3 regions of the Leuconostoc falkenbergense genome follow, and region 2 is predicted to be linked to each of the others. Evidence: riboswitches for the same ligand, from Rfam matches in the RefSeq annotation. Region 2 holds a riboswitch; each other region holds the start of a gene.
What was found. Region 2 has a riboswitch for lysine ahead of lysA (diaminopimelate decarboxylase). Riboswitches for the same ligand answer to the same signal wherever they lie in the genome.
Positions count from the first base shown of each region.

Region 1 (6,036 bases), 520 kb from region 2:
ATTGCGTACCACGCGAAGCCACCGGCCGTGATTGCTAATACAGCGATGATTGCTAAAATCGTATTTCGCAATTTGTGGGTTGGTTTCTTAAAACGATCTGTACGAGACTTTGTTTGATTTTCTGCCATGATGATCTCCGATTAGTGTTGGCCAATGAACATGGCAACGAGTAAAATAATGAAAACTGCGAGGGTAATGCCAGCATATCGCCAATCTTTAATTTTGGTGAAGGCATAAATGGAAGCGATAATTCGTAAAACAGGCGTTAGAATGAGTAAAAATAGTCCTAACATCATGATAGCACCAGCTTGAAAATGATAGGAACCATGTACAATCTGTGCTAGTTGACGCGGAAATTGGTTGTCGGGCAAACCTGTTTTGGCGCCATTAATGAGGTAGCAAGCAAAACCAAGAATCATCACAACAACAGCAATCATAACGCCAATTCTTAAAACAATGCCAATTTGACGTTCTAAATCTTTTTCTGCTTGATTAGTGGGCATAGGTGAGGGCCTCAATATAATGTAATATTAAATGCTTTGAGCAAGAGTTGTATACCAGCAATACCGACAACTGGGATAAATAGTTGTCGGAGTCGTTTGGCTGGTACATACGGCATGATGCGTGCACCAATTGTTGCACCTAAAACAATACCTAAAGCAATTGGTACAGCGATGTCGGCTCGAATAGTGCCATTAAAAAAATAAACGAGGGCGCTGGCTGCGGCCGTGACACCCATCATTAAATTAGAGGTCGCGCTGGCAGGCTTGAGTGGCATTTTCATGATACCGTCCATGGCAAACACTTTGAACATACCAGAACCAATGCCTAATAGGCCAGACGCGAGTCCAGCCCATAACATCACAACAGCACCACCGGGAACATTCTCCACACGATAATCAATGGTTTGATTTAGTGCTTTGTCATAGTAAGCGGCGTTGAGTTGCAACTTGTTAGCGAGTGGGTCATCGTGTGCGGCCAAATCAGCTTGGTTGTGTACGTGCAATTTTCGCCACATCCGGTAGGATTGATAAACTAGTAGCACGCCAAAAAGGAAATTTAACCAAATTGGGGCGAAAAGGCCTGCACATATTGCGCCGACCAGCGCACCAATTGTCGTAAAAATTTCGAGTAACATAGCGACACGCAAATTCAACATGTCGTCTTTTAAATATGCGATTGAAGCACCAGATGAAGTCGCAATCACAGCGACAATACTGGCACCGATTGCGTAGTGAATAGGAATATTAAAACCAATCACTAAGATTGGCGTGACAATCATGCCACCACCAAGGCCCAAAAGCGCCCCAAGGACTCCGGCAAGAACACCAACCAATAGCATAATGATAATGGACAAAGTTAAAGCCAAGATTAAATTCCTACCACTTCACTGTTTTTTCAATAATTATATTCTACACAATGCTACAATTATTGTGTACGATAAGCAAACGTGTTTGTAGAATTTTAATAAATTGGGAGAGCGTTTACTGCGTCATGGCGGGTGAACGGAAGTGTATTTGTGTTAATTCAACCTGATAAATTACGAAAATTGTTGATTATTATTTTTGGTTTAGTATTTGCTGTGTTTTGCCTTGCCGTCAGGTTTAACGCGGTTTTGTTGACATTTGGGGATGATGCAGCTACCTTAGTGGTTCAAAATATGTTGCCACATTCTCTGCAAGCTTTGATAACAATAGGGCATCTGTTTGCGCATTATTGGGTAGTACTGTCATTTATCGCTTTGATGGCTGGTGTTCTTTATCTGGCACAATACAAAATCGCGATGTGGTGGTTCATTATTTCACAAGCAATGGGGATGTTAGTGTGTTTGATTGTTGCCATCGTAGTTGGTATCTCTTGGGATAATGGGCTAAAGCTACGTGATATGATGCCCAATTTATTGTTGGTATGGTGGTCGCAAATCTTATTCTTGATGGTAGCATTGATTGTGCCACGTTTATTTCAATCACGGCGATTACAGATAATGATGAATTGGCTGATTGGTGTATTTTGGATTTTCATGATGATTTCATTGGTCCAAATCAATAACATGTTATTATCTAGCGGTCTTGGCGCGTTATTATTTGGCTATTTTTGGTGGCAATTAACCGCACAAACGTATCGCAAGCGAGCTCGTCAATGGCAACATGTCCTAAAAATTGACGGTCGGGTTTGATTGTGATATGCTTTTACTAATATATCAAAGAGGTTGCAATCAACATGAGTCGCATAATTGAGTCTGCCAAGACGTTGATGTTATGTTAAAGGGGCGATTGCCGAAAATGTCATCTGGCAATATGATGTTTGGGCTGGTAATTAACAGTTACTAGACTGTCGTAGTAATACGGTGCGCTTTGAAAAGTGATTAAGAAAATGACTTTTTAAACCTCTTTCTGTGTGAGCAGGAAGAGGTTTTTTGTTGGGAAAAGGAGAATTTTTTATGTCTGAGGATAGTGGGCAAGTTAAACGAAATCTAAAAACACGTCATGTGTCGATGATTGCGTTAGGTGGATCAATTGGTACGGGGTTGTTTGTTGCTTCGGGTGCCACAGTGGCGCAGGCTGGTCCAATGGGCGCTATTGTCGCTTATTTAGCGATTGGCGTGATGGTTTATTTTTTGATGACCAGTTTAGGAGAAATGGCGACTTATGCACCAACGTCTGGTTCATTTTCAGATTATGCAGGTAAATATGTTGATCCCGCATTAGGCTTTGCGATGGGCTGGAATTATTGGTTCAATTGGGCGATCACGCTGGCGGTTGATATTGTGGCTGTTGGATTAGTTGCCAAGTTTTGGTGGCCAAATACACCGGGTTGGATTTTTTCAGCCGTTGCTTTGGCATTCATCTTTTTGATTAATTTGTTCTCCGTCGGTGCTTTTGGTGAAGCTGAATTTTGGTTGTCAATGATTAAAGTGATTACAATTATCGTCTTTTTGGTGGTTGGCGTGGCAACAATCTTTGGCGTTATTCATTCTGACGTCAATGTCATGAAAAACTTATCAGTTGGCAATCATGGCTTCGTTGGCGGACCACAAGCCATTTTGTCAGTCTTTGTCGTGGCAGGATTTTCTTTCCAAGGGACTGAGCTAATTGGTATTACTGCTGGAGAAGCACAAGACCCTGATAAATCAGTGCCCAAGGCTATCAATCAAGTCTTTTGGCGAATTTTGTTGTTTTATATTTTAGCAATTTTTGTGATTTCGGCTTTGGTTTACTACCAAGATCCACGTTTGTTAATTTCATCAACTGAAAATATTGCTGTATCACCATTTACGATTGTCTTTAAAAATGCGGGTATCGCTTTTGCAGCCAGTTTGATGAATGCTGTTATTTTGACATCAATTGTATCATCAGCGAATTCTGGATCTTATGCATCATCACGTATGTTGTTTGCCATGGCGCGTAAGGGTGAAGCCCCTAAGATTTTTGGTAAAGTGTCCAAACGCGGTGTACCTGTGGCAGCATTGGTTTTGACGACGGCAATTGGTTTGTTAGCGTTTATTTCTAATACTAAAGGTGGTTCGGTCGCTTATACTTGGCTCGTTAATGCCTCTGGATTGACTGGCTTTATTGCTTGGGTTGGAATTGCGATTTCACATTATCGCTTCCGCCGCGCGTATGTTGCACAGGGTAAAAGTTTGTCGGATTTGAAGTATCGGGCAAAGTGGTTCCCATTTGGGCCACTATTTGCGTTGGTTATCTCAATTGGGGTGATTATTGGACAAGATCCGGAAAGTTTTACTAACTTGAATTGGGAAAAAATCGCAATAACATACTTGTCCGTACCATTATTTGCAATTTTATATATTTGGTACAAAATTTCCCACAAAACAAAAGTGATTAAGTTAGAAGAGGTTGACTTGTCACAACCTAAAAAGTAAATAGCACTTATCGCTGAATGCCAACGAGCATTCAGCTTTTTTATGCAACAAATTCATTTGAAATAGATACTTAATTATAAAAATATACTATTATATCAATATTTATCTGGTGTCTATAATGATTGTCGGGCGACCAAATAACAAATTATAAAATGTATCAATCTGGTCGGCAGCAGATTGACAATATTATCGCTTGCGATGGGTTTGGTGTTACTTAGACAACATTTGCTAGAGCAGGTTATGTTGGAAAGGTAACGGAGGATAATGATTCTGCTGAAAGTCTAACACCGTCAACTGTCATGATTGCCTGAGACTAAACTGAAGTGATTGGTTTATCACGTTTATTTCATATAAAGAGCAATTTATGTGAATAAAATATGAACTTTAGCCCCTGTTAACGAATATTTGTTATGATAAATATCAAAATAATGAATCATTATGATAGCAACTGTCATGATGAGAAAGTGGGGCAGATTAATGTTACATATACAGACGTGGTTGGGTGGACTAGCAATGTTAGCAGTATTTTATCGAAATGTGCCAGCACTTCGTGCGTTAAAACGTGGACAATTCCAACCAAATTTTGCGACTTTTATGATTTGGGCATTAATTTCGTTAATTGAGGCTGTGATTATTTTGGCTAATCGTGGCGGTTTTGGTGCAACATCAATGGTTTTGAGTGTCGTGTTTTTTTCCTACTTTGGCATTATTGGACTCAAATACGCCAAAGAACAACCAATTAATCGACGATTTATTATGGCTATGTTAGGGGCAGTTGTAGTGCCACTTTTGTTGACCTTGGTTCATGCGCTGACGCAGGGCGAGCTATTGTTTATATTGGCGATTGTTGAGGCATTAGCAATTATTCCAACGATTCAGAAAATTAAACGGGCACCGTATTCAGAGAGTTTATCTTGTTATGTTTGGAATGATATCTCGATGTTATTGAGCCTTTTAGCGGTTCATATCATTAGTTTTGAAACTGTTTTTGTGCCATTAATATGGGTATTTATTATGAGTGGGTGCATTATTTATATGTTAGTGTTGAGAAGCCGCGCACCAAAACGTCAAGAATGTGCCGTTTTTGATTAAAAATATATCATAGTTGGTTGCGTGAACAAACTAACCGTGGTAAGATATATTTTGTAAAAGAAATGATACCGCTTTCAGATGCAGAAAGACGGTTTGGTACTAAGAAAGGAAAGCATATTATGCAAATTCAAAACCCTGTATTACCAGGATTTAACTCAGATCCATCAATTATTCGTGTGGGAGATACTTACTATATTGCGACATCAACATTTGAATGGTTCCCGGGTGTACGTATCCACGCCTCACAAGATTTGGTGCATTGGAATTTAGTTAAAAATGTTCTTGATACAACGACATTATTGGATATGAAGGGCAACCCATCATCAGGTGGTATCTGGGCACCAGATTTGTCTTATGCTGACGGTAAGTTTTGGTTGATTTTCACGGATGTTAAGATTACTGATGGCTCGTTTAAGGACATGAAGAATTACTTGACGACTGCGGAATCAATTGAAGGACCATGGTCAGATCCAATTTTGGTGAATGGTGTTGGTTTTGATGCCTCATTGTTCCATGATGATGATGGTCGCAAGTATCTCGTGCAACAGACATGGGATCATCGTGAGTATCATCACCCATTTGATGGCATTACTTTGACTGAATTTGATACATCAACAATGAAGTTAAAGCCAGAAACAGCCCGCACAATTTGGGAAGGGACTGAGGTTAAGCTAGTTGAAGGGCCACATTTGTATAAAATTAAGGGTCAATATTACTTGTTTGCGGCAGAAGGTGGTACGATCTTTACTCACCAAGAAGTCGTAGCACGGTCACAGTCTTTGGATGCATTGTCATTTGAACGTGAGCCGGAAGGACCATTCTTGACCAACTTTGATACACCAAATGCCTACTTGCAAAAGCAAGGACATGGTGCCCTTGTCGATACACCGGGTGGTGAATGGTATTATGCCTCATTATCAGCTCGCCCTTGGAATCATCCAACGGAAAGTGCTACGGATCCACGTGGTTGGTCAACATTAGGTCGCGAGTCATCAATTCAAAAAGTTGAATGGGATGAAGCAGGTTGGCCACGAGTTGTTGGTGGTCATGGTGGTTCAACG
Region 1 covers NZ_CP174386.1:185,170-191,205, forward strand. Annotated here, with positions in the region: gene ACI3ES_RS00935 (LCP family protein) at 1-128, opposite strand, end outside; gene ACI3ES_RS00940 (DUF1634 domain-containing protein) at 141-503, opposite strand; gene ACI3ES_RS00945 (sulfite exporter TauE/SafE family protein) at 515-1,369, opposite strand; gene ACI3ES_RS00950 (phospholipid phosphatase) at 1,520-2,176, shown strand; lysine riboswitch at 2,196-2,363, shown strand; gene ACI3ES_RS00955 (amino acid permease) at 2,441-3,883, shown strand; gene ACI3ES_RS00960 (hypothetical protein) at 4,361-4,975, shown strand; gene ACI3ES_RS00965 (glycoside hydrolase family 43 protein) at 5,095-6,036, shown strand, end outside.
Region 1: it holds a riboswitch for lysine, as region 2 does, so the genes downstream of both, ACI3ES_RS00955 (amino acid permease) here and lysA (diaminopimelate decarboxylase) in region 2, are expected to answer to the same signal.

Region 2 (6,036 bases):
TACTCAAAGTGCCAGCAGGCAAATCAGGTTGATCATGAATGCCATAGAATTCATCTGGTCGCCATTGACCTTCAAATAAATTCAAGTCATAGGCTAATTTTCCACCACTCTTTTCTTCTTCTGCTGGTTGGAAAAAAATAATGACATGATCTTCTGGCTGATGTTCACTAAAATATTTAGTAATGGCTAAGGCCAAACTCATGTGAACATCATGCCCGCAGGCATGCATGCGACCATCGTGTATTGAAGAAAATGGTAGCTGCGTATCTTCTGTAATTGGCAAAGCATCAATATCTGATCGATAACCAATTGTTCTTTTAGGATGGGAACCCTCAAATCTTACTAACAAAGCTGTCGGTAGCTCTGGTACCTCTCTTATGGTCATAAAATCGGTCTGCCATGACTGAACTTTTTTGAGCAAATAATCATGTGTTTGAAATTCAGATAAAGCTAGTTCTGGTATTTGGTGTAATTCACGCCGAAATGTCTGTATATCTGCTTCAGAAACTGTCATTAAAGACTCCTTAGTGCATCAATTAAAGCGGTTTTTTGTTGCGTTTGTTCATCGATTGTTTTGATTACTTTGGCAGGTACACCAGCAACCACCGTGTTTGCCGGTACATCTTTGGTGACAATCGCACCAGCAGCAACAACGGCTCCATCCCCAACTTGCACACCTTCAATGACAACCGCATTTGCACCAACCAAAACATTATCTCCAACTCGCACAGGTTGGGCAGATGCTGGTTCAATCACACCCGCCAGTACGGCACCAGCGCCGATATGTGAATTTTTACCAACAATCGCACGGCCACCAAGGACGGCTCCCATATCAATCATTGTCCCCGCGCCAATCTCGGCACCAATATTAATGACGGCACCAAGCATAATCACAGCTGAATCACCAATGCTAACTTGATCACGAATAATAGCGCCAGGCTCAATTCGAGCATTGATAGCCTTTTTGTCCAGCAACGGTACTGCTGAATTACGTGAATCATTTTCAATCAAAACACTGTCTTCTGGCAAATTTGAAATCAATGGCGCAACATCAGCCCAATCACCAATCAATTGACCAAAAATATCATTACCAAAATGTTTGACTTGGTCTGGTACCTCGGCATTAAGTGATCCTTTATAGGTCACTTTCACAGGTGTTTTTTTGGGTGCATTTGCAATAAAGTTGATCAAACGTTGTGCTTCATTTTCAGGCATTCTACTATTCTCCTAAAGTATAATCTCGGTCTAACGACACTAAATGTTCAAATGTTTCTCGTTCTACAACCAATTGGTGTTGGCCGTTTTCGACAAATACCACTGCTGGTCTGGGATTACGATTATAATTCGAGGCCATGGCATAACCATAAGCACCCGTTGCATTTACCGCTAAGATATCCCCTGGTTTTGTGGCTGGTAAAGCTTGTTGCCAGACTAATACATCACCAGATTCACAATATTTACCAGCAACTCGAACGACTTCTTCAGTTTGAGCATTCGGTTGATTAGCTAACACCGCTGTGTAATTAGCTTGATATAACGCCGGTCGAATATTATCACCCATACCACCATCAACGGCCAAATAATGGCGAATATCAGGAATGTCTTTTCTTGAGCCAATTGTATACAGTGTTTTCCCAGCTGGTCCAACAATTGAGCGTCCAGGTTCAATCCATATTTCTGGCATTTTCCAATCATATTCAGCAGCTTTTGCTTTCAATACACGAATAATAGCCTGTGCAAATTCACTTTCAGGTAACGGTTTATCCTCATCAGTATATTTAATACCAAAACCACCACCGGCGTTAATGACTTCAGGTTGCCACCCCCAAGCATTAGCCGTGTCAGCGAGGAGCGCAGCGTTTTGTTCAAAACCAGTAACATCAAAAATTTGTGAACCAATATGTGCGTGCAAACCACGTAAGTTTAAATGATCATCATTGATGGCGATGTCAAAAGCCTCTTTCGCCTGCCCAGATATTAAATCAAAGCCAAATTTACTATCTTGCTGACCCGTACTGATAAACTCGTGTGTATGTGCTGAAATGCCAGGCGAAATTCGTAACAGAATGTCCTGTTTAATGGCATTTTTTTCAGCAATTTCAGAAAGTAATTTTAGTTCTAAAAAATTATCGACAATAATGGTTCCGACACCTTCTTTAACAGCAAATGTCAATTCGTCATAACTTTTATTATTACCATTAAAACTTAAATGCGCTGCTGGGAAGCCAGCAGCTAGCGCTGTATATAATTCACCACCAGACACCACATCTGCATGAATGCCTTCCTGAGCGACAACTTGATAGATTGCTTTTGTGGCAAATGCTTTTCCAGCATAACTAATCACAAATGGAATCTTTTCTTGTTCAAATACTTGCTTAAAAGCACGGATTGTCTGTCTGATATGACTTACATCATAAACATACAGCGGTGTACCATACTTTTGCGCTAATTCAATGGTGTCGACGTCTTCAATTGTTAAATGTTGATTCGTATTCGTTGGATAACTCATGCTTTCCCCTTATTCACAATAAAAAGCCATTAGTCTGAGCCTCACGGTCACAGTCTAACGGCTTTTTAATTTACCAATTTTGACAGTTGCCATAGCTCACCGCACGTGTGCGACAGTCTAACGGTTCTTAACCCTTAGCCCAACACGTTTCATTTGTAGATAAAACGTATTTCGGCGACGTCCCCTAACCTACCATCAACCCCTACAAGAGCTCCGGCAGGCGCAATGTCAATCGCAACCTCTATGTGAAATATATAAGTATTTTTAACTATTATCCCTTGAAAATTAGAAAATGTCAAGGTAATTATTTACTTGTCTTTAATCTTAACTTATAACCTTGTTTTGTGAACAACATATTGATTAAAATTCTTGATCAATAAATGTTAGCCCAAGCTCTTTACCATAACGTCTTATTGTTGATTCTGCTAAGTTCATTTCAAAAGCTAAATCAATGTAACTAGTCATCCCTTGATGAAACAAAACTTGCATTTGCGCTTTTCTTTCATCTTTTCCGATAGCCGATTCAGTGCCTAATGCTTTAATGCAACGCCCAACCATGCCTGTTTCAGGTTCACTAATTGGTTGATGATCACGTTTATCACGTTGACGCCATGCTTGTGCTGCGGCTTTTTCATCTAGTCGTGTGACTTTGACTGACATATCGTCTTCACTTGGTTGTTTACTAAAATGATAGTTTAATCCCACTTGTTATTAGTCCTTTCACTCATGATTGTTGGCGCGAGCCAATATGTCTGCACCATTAATTGGTGACACAATCCCATTATGGTAGACTACCTCTAATAGATCTTCACCAGGTTCGTTTTGTGAAACAGTGATGATTTTATGGTCACGCTGAATGACTTTCAAACGTCCCGATTTTGATGCCTTTGAGACATCCGTTTTAGGCTTTTTTTGAATGTTGAGATGATCGCCGTTAGATTTCTCGGCATACGCGGCTTTAATAGCAAACCGTTCGGTATCACGTGTAAATCCTTCTTGTAGCAAACCACCACCAGAACCAACGACCAGATTATCAGCTGACCACCCTTCTGCCAGCAGCTTTTCATAAAGTGATACGATGGTATCAGCTTTCATACCGTCGCCCTGAATGATACCAACATTATGTTTAATAACGCGATAGCCTTTATCGTTTGTTTCCGTACCAAAAATGTCAGCCAAACAACTTAATACCTCTAAATCAATCTGTTCAGGATCACCGGAATCAGGACGCAACACTATTCTACCTGAACGTTTCATGATTCTTGACTTCATTGAATCAGATCCAATCACATTTTTGACAAAGTTGATGGCATCATAAGAATCTATCACGATCGACAAAACAGCATCTTCTGGTGCACGATCAAGTTGCGCATTCACGTAATCAAATTCACCTTGTCCATCACCATAAGCAGTTGCAACCGAATGTTCGGTCGCCCAAACGGACAAAGCCCGACCCGCAATACCATATACATTCTCAAAGTATTGCGACGCCGCCAAATTATCGGATCCTTGAAAATGTAACAAGTGCGCAGCGCCACCGCGTTTGCCAGATTCCAAACTCGTAGCGCCTCGCAGTCCAAAATCATTCACCGCTAAAAACAAACCATCAACTGAACCAGACTGCTCAAACAATGGCCGCAAACGTTTTTTTATCACCATAGAATTAGTGGCAATTGTCGTTGGATACCAGACATGCATTAAAATGACTTCCAAAGCATTCAATGTTGTGGCAAACCACGGTGCTGTCGTTTCAATTGTAAATAACGCATTCCCCGTTGGCACAGTCATGCCTTCAGGTAATGCCTTGATAGTGACAGGAAAGTAGCCCAAGTCACGAACTTTTTCCCAGACATTACGATTAAAGTAAGCCGATGTTCCAAATGTTTGTAAAGACATTTTTTCAGCTTCGTCTATCATATCATCAGTAATTTTGATATGAAAATAATCATGTAAAATCATCCCCAAACCAGCTTACTCGATCAAACTGACCACCTACGCGTGCTTCGCCATAAGAATATAACTTAGTAATATTATCAGGATACTGTAAATGGTGGGTCAACTTATAAGCATCCGTCGCTATAATTAAATTTTCAGCCATGCTTTATCTCCGTCAATTCAGTCGTGACAAGCATACGAGTTACGTCTGTAAACGTTTCACCACTATGGCGAATCAAGCGCCAATCATATTCTTTATCATCGTTAAATTCATCGATATAGGGTTCAAACTCACCATCAGTTTGTAAAATTAAATAGCCAGCAAAAGCGGCAACAAATTCTGACTCTGTTTCGACAATTCGTGTTAATTGATTGTTATCAAAAAAGCCAACTGCTAATTTATCGGAGCCCCACTGACCTTCAAATGACCATTTTAAGGTAATCCAATCTGACATTGTTATGCCAAGATTTAACAAATAGTCGACAGATAAACGAATGTGAATAGGATGCGCTAGTTTTTGTGTCTCGATACCTTTGGCATCCAATTGTGCTGAAAAAATACCACTGAGCGCTTCTAGTTCACTGACCGTTGGCATGATGGTTTCATTTTCCCAAGCTAAAACGGTTTCACTTTCAACATCAAGTGCATCAGCAATTTCTTGACGGGTCATTTGGGTTAACTGTTGTAATTTTTCAATATTATTCATGTTTTCATCTCATACCACCGGCATTCCCGATGGGTCTATCTCATTTTCTTTCTATTGTAACACGAGAGCAATCATTACTTAATTGAATTTATCATAAAACCACCTGATATAGTGGTATATCAGGTGGTTTTATGATAAATATTATTTTTTAGATAATTTTTTTTGTCGACGTGAAATCATTGCTGAACGAATAATGCCAATAATCGTTGGCAACAGTGTTACCAGAGCAATCCCTAAAATAATGATAGAGAAATGCGCCTTAACAAACGGAATATTGCCAAACAAGTACCCTGCCCCCGTGGCAATCAAACTCCACGTAAACGCAGCAATCACGCTGTTTTTCAAAAATCGGCCATACGGGAACTGACTAATACCTGCCACAAACGGCACAAAGGTTCTCACAATCGGCATGTAACGCGCAATAATGATGGCAACCGCGCCCTTTTTCTCGAAAAAGCCCTCTGCTTCTCGAATATGCTCCTCTTTAATGAAGCGCCCAATTAATGGGTGCCTAATCAGCTGATACCCACCTGTTCGGCCAATCCAAAAATTCAATGAGTCGCCCAAAACGGCTGCAAAAAAGAAAACAAACATAAATACCCAATGATTCAATCCAGCATTGAGTCCAGCCGGCGTGGCAGCAATTGCACCCGCAGCAAATAACAAAGAATCCCCAGGCAAAAAGGGCATAATGACTGCGCCAGTTTCAATAAAAATGACTGCAAATAAGATAAGATATGTCCATAAACCAAATGATTGCACCAAATTAGCAATATGAGCATCAATGTGTAGAATAAAATCAATTAAAAAAGCCATGATGAGTTTGCGCCGACCATAATCTGAAACAGCGACGCATTTTCCTTCCAATTTCAGTAATTCTATTTT
Region 2 covers NZ_CP174386.1:703,448-709,483, reverse strand. Annotated here, with positions in the region: gene ACI3ES_RS03510 (N-acetyldiaminopimelate deacetylase) at 1-514, opposite strand, end outside; gene dapD (2,3,4,5-tetrahydropyridine-2,6-dicarboxylate N-acetyltransferase) at 514-1,215, opposite strand; gene lysA (diaminopimelate decarboxylase) at 1,220-2,509, opposite strand; lysine riboswitch at 2,594-2,761, opposite strand; gene ACI3ES_RS03495 (hypothetical protein) at 2,870-3,214, opposite strand; partial or broken gene ACI3ES_RS03490 (nicotinate phosphoribosyltransferase) at 3,230-4,607, opposite strand; gene ACI3ES_RS03485 (helix-turn-helix transcriptional regulator) at 4,600-5,151, opposite strand; gene ACI3ES_RS03480 (VTT domain-containing protein) at 5,293-5,967, opposite strand.

Region 3 (6,036 bases), 610 kb from region 2:
CTTGAAAAAAGTACCACACAAACAGTACGCACAACGGCAACCAAAACGTCGTCGATTTCTAAAAATGCAACTGCTACGACAGCTTATAATAAAGTTTCAGATGCGGTCGTGTCTGTGTTGAATTTTAGTAAATCGGGACAGAATTATGAAGAATCGTCTGAGGGATCTGGTGTCATTTACAAAAAATCAGATCAATCGGCGTTTATTGTGACAAATAATCATGTCATTGACGGTGCAGCTAAAATTCAAGTGATGCTCCACAATGGGAAAAAAGTGACTGCCACTTTGGTTGGTAAAGATGCTATGACTGACTTAGCGGTTCTAAAGATTGCAAGTGACAATGTGACGACAACAGCTGAGTTTGGTGATTCCAGTAAAATAGCGGTTGGAGAAAATGTGTTAGCGATTGGCTCTCCTTTGGGCTCAGAGTATGCCTCTTCAGTTACACAAGGCATTATTTCTGCTAAAAAACGACTCGTTGAAGCGACTTCTGAAAATGGTCAAAATTATGGTGGCTCGACTGTTATTCAAACGGATGCCGCGATTAATCCAGGTAATTCTGGTGGTCCGTTGATTAATTTTGCCGGACAAGTGATTGGCATTAATTCAATGAAATTATCTACTTCGTCATCAGGTACTAGTGTTGAGGGAATGGGATTTGCGATTCCTTCAGATCAAGTGGTAGATGTTGTCAATAAGTTGGTCAAGGACGGCAAAATTACACGGCCAGCCATAGGCATTGGTTTAGTTAATTTGTCAGAAGTGACTGCTGACGATCAAAAGTCTACACTCAAAATTCCCGATAGTGTCACAGGCGGTGTTGTGGTCATGAGTTTGACGAAAAAAGGACCGGCTGACAATGCTGGTTTGAAAAAGTATGATGTGATTGTAGGTATCGATGGCAAGAAAGTGACGACACAAGCCGATCTGCGTGAAGTCCTATACAAACACAAATTAGGTGATACGATCACATTGACATACTACCACCACAGTAATAAGAAAACTGTTAAAGTTAAATTAACCCAAAAATTAGCAAGCTAACGATTATCGTTAGCTTTTTCTTTACCTTTAGTTGACAACGAGACGATAACGTGTGTTTTCAGAAAATGTTGAAAACTGTGTGTAAATGTTAATAACTTGGGGGAAAACTCCTGAAAAATGTGGAAAAATCAAGTATAATAGTGGATAAGAAAGCCTGTTCTTTAAAAAAAAGTAAATTATTGGTGATTGACCGATCAAAAACAGACTTATCCACAAAAATAGTGAGTAGATATTGTAATGTTCGTGTAAACTGTGTTCTATCGTGTTTATTTCTTATAATCAGTCTTAATTTTAAAATTAACGAACATTGTAGACAATTTATCGCATAATGTTTGGCGAACAAATGTGCTTATCCACATCTGTGGATAATATTGTGAATAACTGTGGAAAAGTAGTGTTTTAGAGACAGAAATTCAGTTAATTAAATGCAAAATGAGTTTATAAAGTTATCCACTTATTATCAGAAAAAGTTAAAAACTGTGGATAACTATTACAAGCGAACAGAAGAAACGTTGATATAAAGGCATTTATTTAAAAACAAATAAAATTTGTTCGTGTGGATAACGTAATTAGAATTGCAGTTACAAGAATCTAAAAATAATTAAGAAAGGTTAAATAAGTAATAGACATTGAATATTAAAATTATCACAGTAGGCAAGTTAAAAGAGCAATATTTAAAAGATGGCATTGCAGAATACACCAAGCGGTTATCTCGGTTTGCTAAAGTTCATTTAATTGAAGTGCCTGATGAAAGGACACCAGAAAAGGCTAGTGAAGCCGAGAATACACAAATTATGGCTAAAGAAGGTCAGCGTATTCAGGAAAAAATTGGTGCACGTGATTATGTTATTGTTTTAGCCATTGAGGGTAAGCAACTACCTTCAGAAGTTTTTGCTGAAAAAATGAATCAAATTACGGTGGATGGTTATTCAGATGTGACATTTATAATTGGTGGTTCATTAGGACTGTCACCGGAAGTGAAACATCGCGCTAATTTTAAGATGAGTTTTGGGTTGTTAACCCTGCCACACCAACTAATGCGACTAGTGCTAATTGAACAAATATATCGTGCTTTTATGATTCAACAAGGATCTCCTTATCACAAATAAGAATTGGTACAAAAAAATCCACCTCAGTGGGTGGATTTTTATAATGCTTAAATGGCTTCACTCTCATGTGTGGCGGACTGTGATAGCGGTAGACTAAATTCAAAATCTTCTGGTACAAGCATACCAACATCTTTTACGATAGTATCACCTGACAAGTAGCCACCTACGCGTTTTGTTAGTCCTACTTTTTTAAAACCAAAAGTCACGGTTGTATGGGCTTTTAATGCAGCCCCTCTTACTTCGCCAGTAGTTGCGTCAATGCCTGTGGGCATGTCAACGGCAATAACTGGCTTTTCAATATGATTGGCTGCCTTAATCATTTTCTGCAGCCCTTCTGGTAAATCATTATTTAGGCCGACGCCAAAAATAGCATCAATAATTAATGTTGCTTCGTTGAAGTCACTTTTTTCAGAGCGAACAACACCATAGGCCTCAATAATAGACAACTGCCGTTTGACACTATCTTTAGCCCGATTAACGTTGCCTACAAATTGTAGCGAAACGTTAATGCCTTGTGCATAGAGCAGACGGGCAATGGCGACACCGTCTGCGCCATTATTGCCTAAACCAGCTAATACAAGAACATGGTTGAGATCAAAATGGCCGGCACCGATGACATCAACTACCGCCATTGCAGCGCGCTCAATTAAAACATCTTGTGGCATGCCAATGACATCAATTGTGTATTGATCAATTTGTTGCATTTCGTTTGCAGTTACAAGTTGTGTCATAATTTCCATCATTTCTTCATAGTTGTTAAATCTATTATACGAGGAATTGAGTTGCTAATCAAACTAGTAACGCTTTTATCCGGTCCCAAATACTGGTAGGGGTTGTTGCTTTTTTATTTTGCTGTTTGTTTGCAGCCTTGCTTAATTTATTGACCAATGTCACTCCGGTTTGGTAATCACTATTGCCCGTTGTATAAATTGTTAAAATGTATTTATCATCAATAATACCGCTAGAGTTGACAATCCAAGTGCCATTATTAGCGTTGTAATCTGTCATCCAACCATTTTTTAACGCAACATCTTTAGCCCCTGTACTAACGCCCCAGTCTTGCGTTTCTGAGATATGACTCATCAGTGACAAAATATAAGCTTTTGAGGTTGTATTTAACAGTGACTTTGTGTTGTATAGCTGATCTAGTATTTTGTTTTGTTGACTGGCAGTAGCCATTGTTTCACCAAAATAAGTGGCTTGTGTAATCTTAACACCAATACTCTGCCAAAAATTGTTTAGACCATCATCACCGCCGATTTCTGTCCACAATACAGTTGCTGCATCATTGTCAGAATTGATAATCATTTGTGTTGCGTTTTCTTTTTCATCGGCCGTTAAGAGTTCGCCCGCATTTTGTTTTTGAATCATGAGTGCTTCCAAAATCGAAACTTTGATAGTAGAGGCCATCATGATTTTTTTAGTTTGGCTATTGCGATAGGTATAGGTCTTACCGGTCGATAAATCACGAATACTAGCAATAACAGTTGCGTCAGTGTCAGTTTTTTTTATGATTTTTTTCCAACTAGTGGTTGGATTTTGAATGCTACTTGCGTTTGCTGAGGTTACTATGAAAGAATTGGCTAGAAAGATAATCAGTATTTTACGCATAAAATAATCCTTAATATCGAACTATTTTAACTATAACATAAGTCAAAAATATTATATGTAATTTAAAATCAGTTATTTGACAAATAAGAAAAATTAGAATACAATAATAACAATTTAAAAATCATAGAGGTTGCTATTGACATCAGTAGCTTGTGGAGTATTTACAGATACGAGGAAGCAAGTCAAAGGGGAAATAGCCGAAGCACTAGTACTGTAAGGTTAGTTAGCTGGGTCGTTAGTCAATAACTGGCGGACTGTCGCGCAAGCGGAGTGCTATGTGGTTGATTGCAATTTAATTGGAATCCATGGCTACTAGTTTGTGTGCTGTGGATTTTTTCTATATAGAAAGGCAAGTGTGCGACATTGATTTAATGGACGTACCTAAAGGGACTGATGGTAGAAGCAATTACAAGACCAACTGAGATGACAATTTCTTTGGCTGCAGTTAAAAATAACATTGAAGTGGTTAAAGCCACTTCTGGTGCGGATAAAGTTTTTCTAGCTGTAAAATCAAATGGTTATGGTCACGGCTTGCATACAATGGCTGAAGCTGCCGTGGCTGGTGGTGGGTACGGTCTTGCTGTTGCTATCATTGATGAAGCGTTAGCGCTACGACACCAACGTTTGACAGTTCCTATTCTGATTCTAGGTATTTCACCAGCGGAGTATGCCGAATTAATGGCTGTACAACATATTATGGCGACAGTTGTCTCGATAGATTGGCTGAAAACAGCAGAACAACACTTGAGTGGTGAACAGCGTTTACCAGTAACTTTGGGACTAGATACGGGAATGGGGCGCATTGGTTTTCGAGAACGTTCTGAAGTGGCCGAAGCAATTGCTTTTGTACAGGCACATGCAGATAAATTCGAATATGTCGGTTTGTGCACCCATTTTGCTGAATCCGATTCATCTGACACACGCTATTTTGAGAAGCAGCTCAAACGTTGGCATGCTTTGACCGACGGTTTACCAAAGCCTGAGTATTATCATGTAGCGAATTCTGGTGCAGCACTGTATCATCCAAATGAAGTACCACATGAAGTTATTCGAGTTGGTACTGTGATTTACGGTATTGAACCATCCCGTGGTGAGTTAGCTGATGGTCATGACTTGATGCCTGTATTATCATTACGTAGTCAGATGAATTTTGTTAAAAAATTACCGGCTGGAGAAGGCATTAGTTACTCTCATATTTATACCACGTCTGAAGACGAATGGATTGGGACAGTTCCAATTGGTTATGGGGATGGGTGGTTGCGTTCATTAACTGGTTTTAATGTGATTGTTGACGGACAATATGTACCAATTGTAGGACAAATTGCCATGGATCAGCTGATGATTCGCCTACCGCATGAATATCCACTTGGCACAACAGTAACATTTATCGGCGTGGACGGTAATTTAGAAAACACGGTAGAAGATGTGGCGCAATATGCCAAATTAGCACCGTGGGAAATCACCACAGGTTTCCATGAACGGATACATCGTATTTTAGTAGATTAGGAGAAAATCATGACAAAAGCATATAATGTCGCTATTTTGGGTGCCACGGGTGCTGTGGGGACGAGACTCATTGAACAACTGGAACAGTCAACAATACCAGTAAATTCTTTGAAATTATTGGCTTCACCACGTTCAGCAGGTAAACAATTAGAATTTAAAGGTGAAAAAATTACTGTTGAAGCGACCACGCCAGAGAGCTTTGATGGTATTGATTTGGTTTTGGCAAGTGGTGGTGGTTCAGTCTCAGCTCAATATGCGCCAGAAGCGGTTAAACGCGGGGCAGTGGTAGTTGACAACTCGAGCTATTGGCGCATGAACGATGATGTGCCACTTGTTGTTCCTGAAGTTAATGAAAGCGCATTATCATCGCATAACGGCATTATCGCAAATCCTAATTGCTCGACCATTCAAATGGTAGTCGCATTAGCACCCATTAAACAACAATTTGGCTTGAAACGTGTGATAGTATCAACATATCAGGCTGCATCAGGTGCTGGTCAGTCTGCTTGGAATGAATTGGTGGCAGAGACAACGGCTTATAATGCTGGTGAACCAGTTCACGCCAACATTTTACCAGTCAAGGGAGCGCAACACCACTATCCTTTGGCATATAATTTATTACCACAAATTGACGTTTTTGAAGATGATGGTTATACACATGAAGAATGGAAAATGATCCATGAAACTAAGAAAATCATGTTTGGTGACAAAAATTCTAAAGCTGTCAAAGTAACAGGTACAGCGGTACGCGTACCGGTACCCATTGGAC
Region 3 covers NZ_CP174386.1:96,135-102,170, forward strand. Annotated here, with positions in the region: gene ACI3ES_RS00510 (S1C family serine protease) at 1-1,041, shown strand, start outside; gene rlmH (23S rRNA (pseudouridine(1915)-N(3))-methyltransferase RlmH) at 1,671-2,150, shown strand; gene ACI3ES_RS00520 (NAD(P)H-hydrate epimerase) at 2,198-2,881, opposite strand; gene ACI3ES_RS00525 (serine hydrolase) at 2,940-3,761, opposite strand; lysine riboswitch at 3,878-4,045, shown strand; gene alr (alanine racemase) at 4,155-5,267, shown strand; gene ACI3ES_RS00535 (aspartate-semialdehyde dehydrogenase) at 5,277-6,036, shown strand, end outside.
Region 3: it holds a riboswitch for lysine, as region 2 does, so the genes downstream of both, alr (alanine racemase) here and lysA (diaminopimelate decarboxylase) in region 2, are expected to answer to the same signal.